3 regions of the Vibrio sp. JCM 18905 genome follow, and region 1 is predicted to be linked to each of the others. Evidence: predicted binding sites of a transcription regulator. Region 1 holds the regulator's gene; each other region holds the start of a gene.

Region 1 (4,290 bases):
CTACAAGATTTAGGCAAGTTGATGATAGGTGAAGACACTAAAGAAATGCTCGAGTGTGACTTAAAGCTTGAAATGGCCGCCATTCCAGATTTAAAAGATGCGATTGCTTATGCTGAAGACATTCGAGACTATGTGTCTCGCGATCTATTTCAAGATATTCTTGAAGATGAAGAAGAGCATGTTGATTGGCTAGAGACGCAACTTGGCTTGATTGAAATGTCTGGCATTGAGAACTACCTCCAAGCGCAATACGTAGACGAAGAGTAATAACGTCCAGGATTTTGCGCACTTCAATTGTAAGAAGAAAAGAGCACCTGACTCGAAAATCAGGTGCTTATCCCCGCTATCTGGTCTAATCTCTTTTATTATCGGCTTTTTAAGGATATTGCTCGCAATCTTGCCTATGAAGTTTGATTTCTATCCGATAGAATTTATCCCCCCTTACCTAAAAATAAAAAAGAGAAACGTCCATGTCTGAAGACAATCGCCAAGCAGCCACTCCAGAAGAAGAACATCGCCAAAAAGCATTGGATTACCATGCTTATCCAACCCCAGGGAAGATTGCTGTCGAGTTGACAAAGCCTGCGGAAACGGCGGGTGATCTTGCCCTTGCTTACAGCCCTGGTGTTGCAGAACCAGTGCGTGAGATCGCACAAAACCCTGATAACGTGTACAAGTACACAGCGAAAGGCAACATGGTTGCTGTTATTTCTAACGGTACCGCTATTTTAGGTCTAGGTAACCTAGGTCCACTTGCATCTAAGCCAGTAATGGAAGGTAAAGCGTTACTGTTTAAGCGTTTTGCAGGTCTTGATTCGATTGATATTGAAGTTAAGCACCGCACGATCGATGAATTTGTTGATACTGTCGCAAGCATTGCAGACACCTTTGGTGGTATCAACCTTGAAGATATTAAAGCACCAGATTGCTTTGAGATTGAAAAGCGTTTAATTGAGCGTTGTGATGTACCAGTATTCCACGATGATCAGCACGGTACTGCGATTGTAACGGCGGCAGGCATGCTGAACGCGATCGAACTTCAAGGTAAGAAGCTTGAAGACTCAACGATCGTTTGTCTTGGCGCTGGCGCTGCAGCTGTTGCGTGTATGGAGCTGCTGATTAAATGTGGTGCAATGCGCGAAAAAATTTACATGCTGGATCGTAAAGGTGTGATCCACACTCGTCGTGATGATCTTAATGAATACAAGCAGCTATTCGCAAACAACACGGACAAACGCACATTAGAAGATGTGATTGAAGGCGCGGATCTGTTCCTAGGTGTATCTGGTCCAAACCTATTGCCAGCGGAAGCGTTGAAGCTGATGGCAGATAAGCCAATCGTATTTGCATGTTCGAATCCAGATCCTGAAATTAAGCCGGAACTTGCCCACGCTGTTCGTGATGATTTGATCATGGGGACTGGCCGTAGTGATTACCCGAACCAAGTAAACAACGTATTGTGTTTCCCATTCATCTTCCGTGGTGCTCTTGATGTGCGCGCAAGTGAAATCAATGATGAAATGAAACTTGCAGCCGTTGAGGCGATTCGTGAGCTAGCAAAAGAGCCTGTACCTGAAACTGTATTGAAGGCCGCAGGCGTCGATAAGCTTGAGTTTGGTGCAGACTACATCATTCCAAAACCAATGGACTCACGTTTACTACCACGTGTTGCAAAAGCAGTGGCTCAGGCGGCGGTTGATTCAGGTGTTGCTCGTATCGAGATGCCTGAAAACTACATGGCAGAGTAATATATCTATTAGATGTGATGTACAAAAAATGGGACGCAATCGCGTCCCATTTTTTATGTCATTCTGTTGGCTTGAGATAAGAATTGCTATCTGAAGCCTCCAGCCTCGCTTTTTTACTCTTCGTCAAACGACTCAAATTCGATGCCCATTTCCGTCATCAGTGCTTTTACTTCTGTTGGAATATCATCTGGACGGTCTTTACGAAGGTCTTCATCTGTTGGAAGTGGCTGACCTGTGTACGCGTGCAAAAATGCTTCGCATAGTAATTCACTATTGGTTGCATGGCGTAAGTTATTGATCTGACGGCGAGTACGCTCATCAGTTAGCACTTTTAAAACTTTTAGCGGGATAGAGACGGTAATTTTTTTTACTTGTTCGCTTTTTTTGCCGTGCTCTGCATATGGGCTAATGTATTCGCCATTCCAGTCAGCCATTGCACACCTTCATTTATGTAATCGGTTAAAAATAATTTAGGTGCTGATTTTAGCTGCATTTACCGCCATAAGCAAAGACATATAGACGTCTAGAAGTGTTGACGTCTCATTTTTTGACGAGTAAAGTGAACAGAACAGCAAAGGAAGCGTGTTGATCACTTTATTTTACTCATTAGATATAGCGCATTCCTATTTAGAAGTCATTACCCGTGAAAGGATACACCCATGAGCTCTCGCAAACCTGCGACCATTGCAGTACGCACTGGTATTGAATCAGACAGCCAATATCACGCTGTCGTTCCACCTATTTATCTTTCCACTAACTATGGTTTTCCTGCTTTTGGTGAAGTACCTAAGTATGATTACACGCGATCTGGAAATCCAAACCGCGGACTGTTGGAAAGTGCGTTATCTGAACTCGAGTCTGGAAAAGGAGCGGTTGTCACGAACTGCGGTACGTCTGCATTAAATTTATGGGTGTCCGCTTTTCTTGGCCCTGATGATCTCATTATTGCTCCTCACGATTGTTATGGCGGCACCTATCGTCTTTTTAATACCCGAGCCAACAAAGGCGATTTTAAGGTTCAGTTTGTCGATCAATCAGACGAGCAAGCTTTGGATGCAGCATTAGCACAAAAACCAAAACTCATTTTGCTAGAAACTCCGTCAAACCCTCTGGTTCGCGTAGTGGATATTGCAGCTACCTGTGAAAAAGCGAAACAAGTCGGCGCGTTAGTTGCGGTGGACAATACCTTTTTGACACCCGTGTACCAAAAGCCCTTGGACTTGGGCGCAGATTTCGTCATTCACTCCACAACGAAGTATATCAACGGTCATTCAGACGTGATTGGTGGCGTGATCATCACCAAAACAGAAGCGCATGCAGAAGAGCTTGCATGGTGGGGCAATTGCATTGGTGCGACTGGCACACCTTTCGATAGTTATATGACGTTGCGAGGCATTCGTACACTTGGTGCTCGCATGCGAGTGCATGAAGAGAGTTCACAGCAGGTACTGGCTTATCTCCAGAAGCAAGCGTTAGTTAAAACCATTTATCATCCAAGCCTGCCGGAGCACCCAGGTCATGACATCGCTAAAAAGCAGCAAACTGGTTTTGGCTCTATGCTGAGCTTTGAGTTTGCCGGTTCGTTTGAGCAGTTAAAAGTGTTCGTTAAAGAGCTCCAACTGTTTTCATTGGCTGAGTCATTAGGTGGAGTAGAAAGCTTGATTTGTCATCCGGCATCCATGACGCATCGCGCTATGGGAGAGGAAGCACTGGCAGAAGCGGGGGTGTCACATCAACTATTGCGTTTGTCTGTCGGCTTGGAAGATGCACAAGATCTCATCACGGATTTAGAGCAAGCATTCGCTAAAGCTGCCCAACAATAGGAGACGAGAATAATGACTGTACAACGTCAGCTGCATAAGTTTGGTGGCAGTAGCTTAGCAAACCCAGAATGCTATTTACGCGTTGTGGATATTCTTAAGGAGTATTCGACGGAAAATGATCTCGTGGTCGTTTCGGCGGCAGGAAAAACTACTAACCGCTTGATTGAGTTCCTGGAAGGGTTAGAGAAAGATGGCCGAATCGCACATGAAGCACTTCAAAGCCTAAGGCAGTTCCAAACGGAGCTAATAGAAAATTTGTTGGAAAATGAAGTACAAGAAGAGCTATTAGCGTTACTGCATGATGAGTTCAGTACCTTATCTGAGCTGACAGCACCACTCACTGGCGCGCAAAAAGCCGCGGTACTAGGACATGGAGAAGTTTGGTCTGCTCGCCTATTGGCCGCGTTATTATCTCAACGTTCTATCCCCGCTGTTGCACAAGATGCACGAGCGTTTTTACGTGCGGAAGCCGGGACTCAACCTGAAGTTGATCGCGCTCGTTCATATCCTTTGATAAAAGAAGTTCTCGCGCAACACAATCATAAACGTGTGGTAATTACTGGCTTTATGGCTCAGAACGAGACGGGCGAAACCATTTTACTTGGTCGTAATGGCTCTGACTATTCTGCAACTGTCATTGGTGCTCTGGCTGAAGTGAGCACGGTCACCATTTGGAGTGACGTTGCCGGTGTCTATAGTGCCGATCCGCGTTTGGTGGC
Region 2 (4,290 bases), 190 kb from region 1:
GCGAGTAACACGGCGAATGCCCATTGAGATGTTGAGTTACGACCGATCGCTTTCATGGAATGGAACAAGCTAGCTTTGTGTCCGCGCTCTCTCTCCCAACTGGCATCATACAAGCCGAGCGCGAGAAATGGACCGATTAACATGTAAACAATCAAACTGGGCATGACGACCAAGTGTGTGCCTTGCCACTGTACGAGCAAAACAATGCCTATGGCAGCTGCCATAAAACAGATGCCATAGAAAGCACTAATAAGCGGCATTCGCACGAAATCATGCAGACCTAATGCGAGCCAATGAAAAGGTGCAGAAAGATTAACCGTGTTGCACGGTATGGTTCTGGCGTATTCGTTATCTGGCACTTCCTTTCGCTTGTTGTGGAAGTCCGATGGATTAACAGTTCGAGGCATAACTCCTCCTTGATTTATTCCCACATTATCCGCTTATACCAACTGACAGCGGTTTTTGTTCAGTCAAACTTGAAGCGACTTTTTCAAGTTTACATCTGAGCATTGGCTTAGTTTGGTATCGGCCATAAAGATGCCTGACTCGTGTCTTTCGTAAGTGTTGCTGCCACAGTCGCCAGCATCCGACGTCTCTATTTAAATTGGAATTAACAATATTTTAACTATTGGCGGAGATGGGATAATTTACAAATAATTGCTGAAAATTTATTCGGTATAAAAATGAGGGAGAAACAGGACTGCTTCATGGGGCTGGGCGGTATGAGCCGAAATGGCTAGATAAAAGTTGCTGAAAATAAAAAGCCCCCGCCAGAGGCGAGGGCTTGATTGATTCTTGCTTGGCCTGATTATTTGATGCCAGCGAAATCGCGTAGAAGTGCAGCTTTGTCTGTCGCTTCCCACGGGAATTCTTCACGACCGAAGTGACCGTAAGCCGCTGTCTTCTTGTAGATAGGTTGAAGAAGGTTAAGCATTTCTTGTAGACCGTATGGACGTAGGTCGAAGAATTGACGAACCGCTTCAATGATGATGTCGTGAGATACTTTCTCAGTACCGAACGTTTCCACCATGATAGACGTTGGATCCGCAACACCGATTGCGTAAGAAAGTTGGATCTCACAACGGTCAGCCATGCCAGCCGCTACGATGTTTTTCGCTACGTAACGTGCTGCGTATGCTGCACTACGGTCAACTTTTGATGGATCTTTACCAGAGAACGCACCGCCACCGTGACGAGCTGCGCCGCCGTAGGTATCTACGATGATCTTACGACCTGTTAGACCACAGTCACCCATAGGACCACCGATTACAAAGCGACCAGTTGGGTTGATGAAGAAGTTTGTTTCTTTGTTGATCCACTCAGAAGGTAGCACTGGCTTAATGATCTCTTCCATTACCGCTTCACGCAGGTCTGAAGTTGAGATTGAATCACAGTGTTGAGTTGAAAGAACAACCGCGTCGATACCAACGATGTTACCTTGATCGTATTGGAATGTTACCTGAGATTTTGCATCAGGGCGCAACCAAGGTAGTGTGCCGTTTTTACGAACTTCTGCTTGCTTTTGAACAAGACGGTGAGAGTAAGTAATTGGCGCTGGCATTAGTACTTCAGTTTCGTTACAAGCGTAACCAAACATGATGCCTTGGTCGCCTGCACCTTGTTCTTTAGGGTCAGCTTTATCAACACCTTGGTTGATATCTGGCGACTGTTTACCGATTGTGTTTAGTACCGCACAAGAATCTGCGTCAAAGCCCATATCTGAATGTACGTAGCCGATTTCACGAACGGTTTCACGAGTTAACTCTTCGATGTCTACCCATGCTGAAGTCGTGATTTCACCACCCACCATTACCATACCGGTTTTAACGTAAGTCTCACATGCAACACGAGCCTTTGGATCTTGCTCTAGAATCGCGTCAAGAACCGCATCAGAAATCTGGTCTGCAATTTTATCTGGATGACCTTCTGATACTGACTCAGAAGTAAACAGGTGCTTAGCCATGTTAGCTCCACTATATCTGGTTTAAAACTGGGGAATGATAAACTCTCCAGCGCAAATTAATACTAATTTTTGTAGGTGTATCTACATCTAGACGTCTATTCTAAATTTGATTGCTCGAATTACAAGCTCTTTTTTGGTTTTTGTTATAACCAAACGTTTGCCTGATTTATTGATAATTTTAAGAACTTCGAACGATTTGGCGCGAAAGGTGCAATATTTGTGAGGTTTTGGACTGGAAAACGTTTGCACACCTAACAGGGCTTTGAGAGAATTATGACCTACTTTTCGTTTCGCTTAATGTACTCAGGAGCAGACATGTCGTCTCGTAAACATCTTGCCAATGCAATTCGTGCTCTAAGCATGGATGGTGTTCAACAAGCTAACTCAGGCCACCCAGGCGCACCAATGGGTATGGCTGATATCGCTGAAGTTCTTTGGCGCTCTCACCTAAACCACAACCCATCAAACCCAGAGTGGGCCGACCGCGACCGCTTCGTGCTGTCAAACGGTCACGGCTCAATGCTTATTTACTCTCTACTGCACTTAAGCGGTTATGAGCTATCTATTGATGATCTGAAAAACTTCCGTCAATTGCACTCAAAAACCCCAGGTCACCCAGAGTACGGCTACGCGCCTGGTATCGAGACAACAACGGGTCCTCTTGGCCAAGGCATCACTAATGCTGTTGGTATGGCTATCGCAGAGAAAGCACTAGCGGCACAGTTCAACAAAGAAGGTCACGACATCGTTGACCACTTTACGTATGTGTTCATGGGTGACGGCTGTCTAATGGAAGGCATCTCGCATGAAGCATGTTCTCTTGCTGGGACATTAGGTCTAGGCAAACTGATCGCGTTTTGGGATGACAACGGTATCTCTATCGACGGTCACGTTGAAGGTTGGTTCTCTGACGATACACCTAAGCGTTTCGAAGCTTACGGCTGGCACGTAATCCCAGCGGTAGACGGTCACGATCCTGAAGCAATCAACGCAGCGATTGAAGCGGCTAAAGCGGATCCTCGTCCGACTCTAATCTGTACTAAAACAATTATCGGTTTCGGTTCTCCTAACAAGTCTGGCTCACATGACTGTCACGGTGCACCATTAGGTCACGATGAGATTCAAGCGGCTCGCGAATACCTAGGTTGGGAGTACGGTCCATTTGAAATCCCTGCAGATGTTTACGCTGAGTGGGATGCAAAAGAAGCAGGTGCAGCGAAAGAAGCGGCTTGGAATGAAAAGTTCGAAGCATACGCAGCAGCTTACCCTGCAGAAGCAGCAGAGCTTAAACGTCGTCTAAACGGCGAACTTCCAGCGGAATGGGAAGAAAAAGCGAACCAAATCATTGCTGATCTTCAAGCAAACCCAGCGAACATTGCATCACGTAAAGCATCGCAAAATGCACTAGAAGCGTTTGGTCAAATGCTTCCTGAGTTTATGGGTGGTTCTGCTGACCTAGCGCCTTCTAACCTGACCATGTGGTCTGGTTCTAAGTCTCTAGAAACGGATGACTTCTCTGGCAACTACATCCACTACGGTGTACGTGAATTCGGTATGACCGCTATCATCAACGGTATCGCATTGCACGGTGGTTTCGTTCCTTACGGCGCAACATTCCTAATGTTCATGGAATACGCTCGTAACGCAATGCGTATGGCTGCGCTGATGAAAATTCAGAACATCCAAGTGTACACGCACGATTCGATTGGTCTTGGCGAAGATGGCCCAACTCACCAACCGGTTGAGCAAATGGCATCTCTACGCGTAACGCCAAACATGAGCACATGGCGTCCGTGTGACCAGGTTGAGTCTGCCGTAGCATGGAAACTAGCGATTGAACGTAAAGATGCACCAACAGCACTTATCTTCTCTCGTCAAAACTTAGCGCAACAAGATCGTACAGCTGAGCAAGTAGCGGACATCGCGAAAGGTGCTTACATCCTGAAAGATTGCGAAGGCAAGCCAGAGCTTATCCTTATCGCAACAGGCTCTGAAGTTGAGCTAGCAGTAGAAGCTGCGACTCAACTAACGGCAGAAGGTAAGAAAGTACGCGTTGTTTCAATGCCATCAACGGATGCATTTGACAAGCAAGACGCTGCTTACCGTGAAGCAGTATTGCCATCAGACGTAACAGCACGCATCGCTATCGAAGCGGGCATCGCAGACTTCTGGTACAAGTACGTTGGTTTCGACGGTCGCATCATCGGTATGACTTCATTTGGTGAATCTGCACCTGCTGGTCAGCTATTCGAGATGTTTGGCTTCACGACTGAAAACGTAGTGAACACAGCAAAAGAATTGCTAGCGTAACTGCTAGATTGTCTCAA
Region 3 (4,290 bases), 870 kb from region 1:
GTTGTCATTAACGAAAAGCGCTGTGTTGGCTTAGTTACCAAAGAGCAAGTTAACTTACACCTAACGCCTTCCATGGGGACAGAATTAGAGACTGAGCGAGAAAATTGGATTTGGAAACGCCCGGTGAACCAGATAATGAGCACGGAGTTTGTGCTCGTCAATGCGCACTTATCTGTCGCTGCTATTCGAGAGCTAATCAAAACAGGCATTCGCTTCCCGTGGGTTTTATGTGATGAAAAAGAAGAATACAGAGGTGTGTTAACTCAAGAAGATGCGTTGAAGTATCTCGCTTCTTGTTGAATAAAAAGTCTCGCTGTTCTAGTACATTTGGGGATAGACTTTCGGTGGTTTGACGATAGGTGATTTGCTATTATCGCCACCCCAAAATGACTTTTGAGCGTGCATTTAACATGATTCAACAATTGCTGGTTACTTTTCCTCCGATGCTATTTGGCGCGCAAGCGCTACTGACTTTACTTCTCATCAAGGGCGATATTTGTCCGGGGCAGAGAGGCCGTCTTCATAAAATGTTGCCAGCAGTGGCGTTATTGTGGCTTGCGGTTGCTTCTCTTCGCATTGAAGCATTTATGATCGTGTTCGCTATTTTCTATTTCTACTCTCAGGTTCAAACCAAGAAAACGCGTGAAAAAGGCCCTCTTTGGGCGATGCATTTAGCGAATGGTTTGGCTTTTGCGTATGTAAGTATTCAAGCATTTGAACAGCCAAGCTGGCCTGCGTCTATTGCGATGGCAATAATGATATTTTTCCTTGGGGCGTCATTTTCTCAATTGCTTCTGACTATCGCTCGTAGCAGATTGCAGGCATTTCACCGCATTTTGCCAGTTACGGGCATTGTGTCTGGAATGCTGCTGGTAATCGCAACTCTATTTGCTTCTTACCAGTTAAATGAAGCGACATTGAGCGCCGCAACACAACCAATTTTATTATCTTTAGCCATGCTAGTTTCTTCAATCATTGTTTGGTGCTGGCATATCTTCACACATAAAAAACCAGAAAAGGTTCAACTGAGCGTCGCCCTGTTGCTCGCGCTCGCGTCAATGACGAGCCTACAAGGTTTATTCTCTCTGGCGGCTTAATCTCGAGTCGAGAAACAGATCAATACTGCTTGTACTCAAGTCCTTTCTAGGTTGCTTGAGTATAAGGCACTCACGTTTTGGATCGCGCTCACTTTAAATTCACGTGATTACGTCTACGCTTGTTTATATACCTTGTCGAAGAGGAGAGTCGCGATGGATTTAAGCAATGTAGGTAATTTGGACAGCATTATTTTGCTAGGTATCGTCAATGAAAAGCTACGTTTAGAGTGCGACAGTTTTGACGAGTTAGTATCGGTGTATGAAATGGATGTAGAGTCCGTTGTAGGCAAGCTTGATATGCTTGGTTATCAGTACGATCCATTGACCAACCAATTTAAAGCATATCAACGCTAAACCTTTCTTAATCCATATCCCTAAGCCATCTTGATTCCGTCAAGGTGGCTTTTACATTGTAGCCTTGCGGTTGCGAAAAAGGCTTGTAAGTAACGTTTATCTTTCTCTGAGTGACGCGTTGCAGCAAATAAGCGACGCCATAAGCCTTGGCCAAAAGGTTTACTGGTAATAAGGCCTTGGCGAGAAAATTCAGAAATCGCCCAATTTGGCAGTGCTGCAACCCCTAATCCTGCGGAAACCATTTGCACTAACATCAGAGTATTGTCGGCTTGCTTCCATTTGGCGGGCTCTACCCCCGCTGGCTGCAAGAAGTGTTTTACGACGTCTAGCCTTTGTTTTTGAACCGGATAAGAGAGCATGGTTTGATCTGCGAGATCTTGCGGATCAATAACTTCTTTTTCCGCCAATGGGTGGTTGGTCGCGGTAATTAAGCGCATTTCAAAGTCGAATAAAGGTTCATAATGCACTTCAGAACGAGGTTGAATATCTGACGTGATAACGAGATCCAACTCGCCAGCTAACAGTGCAGGAAGTGGTTCAAAGCCAAAACCTGATGAAAAGTCCAGTGTTACGCTAGGCCAAGCAAGTTGATATTCCCTGAGAGCAGGCATGAGCCATTGGAAACATGAGTGACATTCAATCGCCATATGCAACCGACCATTGACGTCTTCTTTCAAGCTTGCCAAATCATTTTCTGCTCTTGCGAGTTTGGGAAGAATATCTTCTGCAAGACGCAATAGGATTTCTCCCTCTGAAGTGAACTTCACCGGACGAGTTTTTCTAAGGAATAATTGTCCCCCAATCCGTGCCTCTAAATCTTTGATCTGGTGAGACAAGGCCGATTGAGTGAGATGCAACGCGGTCGCGGTCGCGGTTAGAGAGCCGGTGTCTCGAAGCGAAGTGAGTGTCCGCAAATGTTTTAGCTCTATCATGAATTCCTTTCATCCTTTGTTGCTCGCTATGAACAGAATAGCAATCGTATAAATAACTTAACGACAAAAAATGGATATGTAAACGTCTAGACGTCTATTTGTTGTGTTTATTTGCGAATCATGTCGCCTCATGATGAATTTTTTTAATAAACAAGTTGAATAAATGGACGTTGTTCAAACCGCAGATGAGAGCGATAGTTTAGCCATCCAGACATCTTTTATGACGAAAGATACTCTGACCCAAACAAATTGAACAAGATTGAAAAAGGAATAGGGACATGGCTACAACAACGCACGTACTAGGTTATCCACGCATCGGTGAAAAACGAGAATTAAAATTCGCTCAGGAAAAATACTGGCGCGGAGAAATTGATCAAGCAGAGCTTAAAAAGGTTGGAGCAGATCTGCGCGCTCAAAACTGGCAAACGCAAACAGATGCTGGCTTGAGTTTTACCACCGCTGGCGATTTTGCTTGGTACGATCATGTACTGACGACCACGTTGTTACTGGGTCACGTGCCAAAACGTCACGCAGACGGTTTCCCTGATTTGGATACGCTATTCAAAGTGGGTCGCGGTCAATCTCAAGCGGGTTGCGGCTGTGCGGGCGCTGCAGCATCGGATATGACTAAATGGTTCAACACAAACTACCACTACATCGTACCTGAATTTAGCAAGGGCGATACATTTGAAGTGAGCTGGCCTCAACTGTTTGAAGAAGTCAACGAAGCAACCCAAGCTGGGCATAAAGTGAAGCCAGTTTTGCTTGGCCCAGTCAGTTATCTTTACTTAGGTAAAGAGGTAGAAGAAGGATTCGATCGCCTGACGCTACTGCCACGATTGCTTACGGCTTACCAAGCTATTTTGGCAAAGCTCGCGAGTCAAGGTGTTGAGTGGGTTCAGATTGATGAGCCAATTTTGTCACTAGAGCTTGAAAGTCAGTGGGCTGATGCGTTCAAGCTAGCGTACCAAGTGATTCGAAGCGATGTAAAAGTGCTGCTAACGACGTACTTTGACTCTATAAGCGATACGCTAGACAAAATTGTAAAGCTACCAGTGGATGGTTTACATATCGATTTATCTGCCGCGCCTCAGCAGCTTGACGACGTGGTTGCCAAACTACCGGAGGGTTGGGTGCTGTCTGCTGGCGTGGTCAACGGTCGTAACGTGTGGCGCTCGGATTTGAGTGCGCAACTTGAACGTCTACAGCCAGTAAAAGAAAAACTGGGCGACAACCTTTGGGTTGCGAGCTCATGCTCTTTGCTACATAGCCCGGTTGATCTGGAACTGGAAACAGAACTCAGTGAGGAAGTGAAAAGCTGGTTTGCGTTCGCAAAACAAAAAGTAACAGAAGTCGCCTTGCTTGGCCGAGCACTCGATGGTGATCAAGATGCGATTCTCGCTTGTGATACCTACAGCCAGCCAATCAAAGCACGTAAAACGGCAACGCATGTGAATAAGCCACAAGTTCAAGCACGTTTAAACAGTATTACTGCGTCACTTGCCGAGCGTAGCGCACCTTACGCGGAGCGTGCTGCGCATCAAGCTGAAGTATTGGGCTTGCCTCTGTTGCCAACCACGACAATCGGTTCTTTCCCTCAAACGGGTGAAATTCGTGTTCAGCGCAGCGCTTATCGCACTGGCCAGTTATCTGAGTCCGACTATATCCAAGCACTAAAAGGACATATTGCGGATGCCGTAAAACGCCAAGAAGCCCTTGACCTAGATGTGCTTGTGCATGGTGAAGCTGAGCGTAACGACATGGTAGAATACTTCGCGGAGAACTTGGCGGGCTTCCAAACGACGAAATTTGGTTGGGTACAGAGTTATGGCTCTCGCTGTGTGAAACCAGCCATTGTGGTTGCCGACATTGAGCGTGAAAAGCCGATTACGGTGGAATGGTCGACG

The links. The regulator MetJ, encoded in region 1, represses methionine synthesis genes. The targets are predictions, from matches to a motif close to TTAGACNTNTANANGTCTAA.
Region 2: a site for MetJ is predicted at 2,043-2,062, ahead of metK (methionine adenosyltransferase). Genes of this name have one in related genera too.
Region 3: a site for MetJ is predicted at 2,462-2,481, ahead of metE (5-methyltetrahydropteroyltriglutamate--homocysteine S-methyltransferase). Genes of this name have one in related genera too.

The regions. Positions count from the first base shown of each region.
Region 1 is NZ_AP043880.1:450,241-454,530, forward strand. Features, by position in the region: gene bfr (bacterioferritin) at 1-267, shown strand, start outside; gene ACZ5ZC_RS18775 (malic enzyme-like NAD(P)-binding protein) at 471-1,748, shown strand; gene metJ (met regulon transcriptional regulator MetJ) at 1,862-2,182, opposite strand; gene ACZ5ZC_RS18785 (O-succinylhomoserine (thiol)-lyase) at 2,408-3,571, shown strand; gene ACZ5ZC_RS18790 (bifunctional aspartate kinase/homoserine dehydrogenase II) at 3,584-4,290, shown strand, end outside.
Region 2 is NZ_AP043880.1:640,874-645,163, forward strand. Features, by position in the region: gene ACZ5ZC_RS19700 (DUF2189 domain-containing protein) at 1-407, opposite strand, end outside; gene metK (methionine adenosyltransferase) at 809-1,963, opposite strand; gene tkt (transketolase) at 2,279-4,273, shown strand.
Region 3 is NZ_AP043880.1:1,318,182-1,322,471, forward strand. Features, by position in the region: gene ACZ5ZC_RS22760 (EAL domain-containing protein) at 1-300, shown strand, start outside; gene ACZ5ZC_RS22765 (hypothetical protein) at 387-1,097, shown strand; gene ACZ5ZC_RS22770 (DUF4250 domain-containing protein) at 1,251-1,451, shown strand; gene metR (HTH-type transcriptional regulator MetR) at 1,472-2,383, opposite strand; gene metE (5-methyltetrahydropteroyltriglutamate--homocysteine S-methyltransferase) at 2,662-4,290, shown strand, end outside.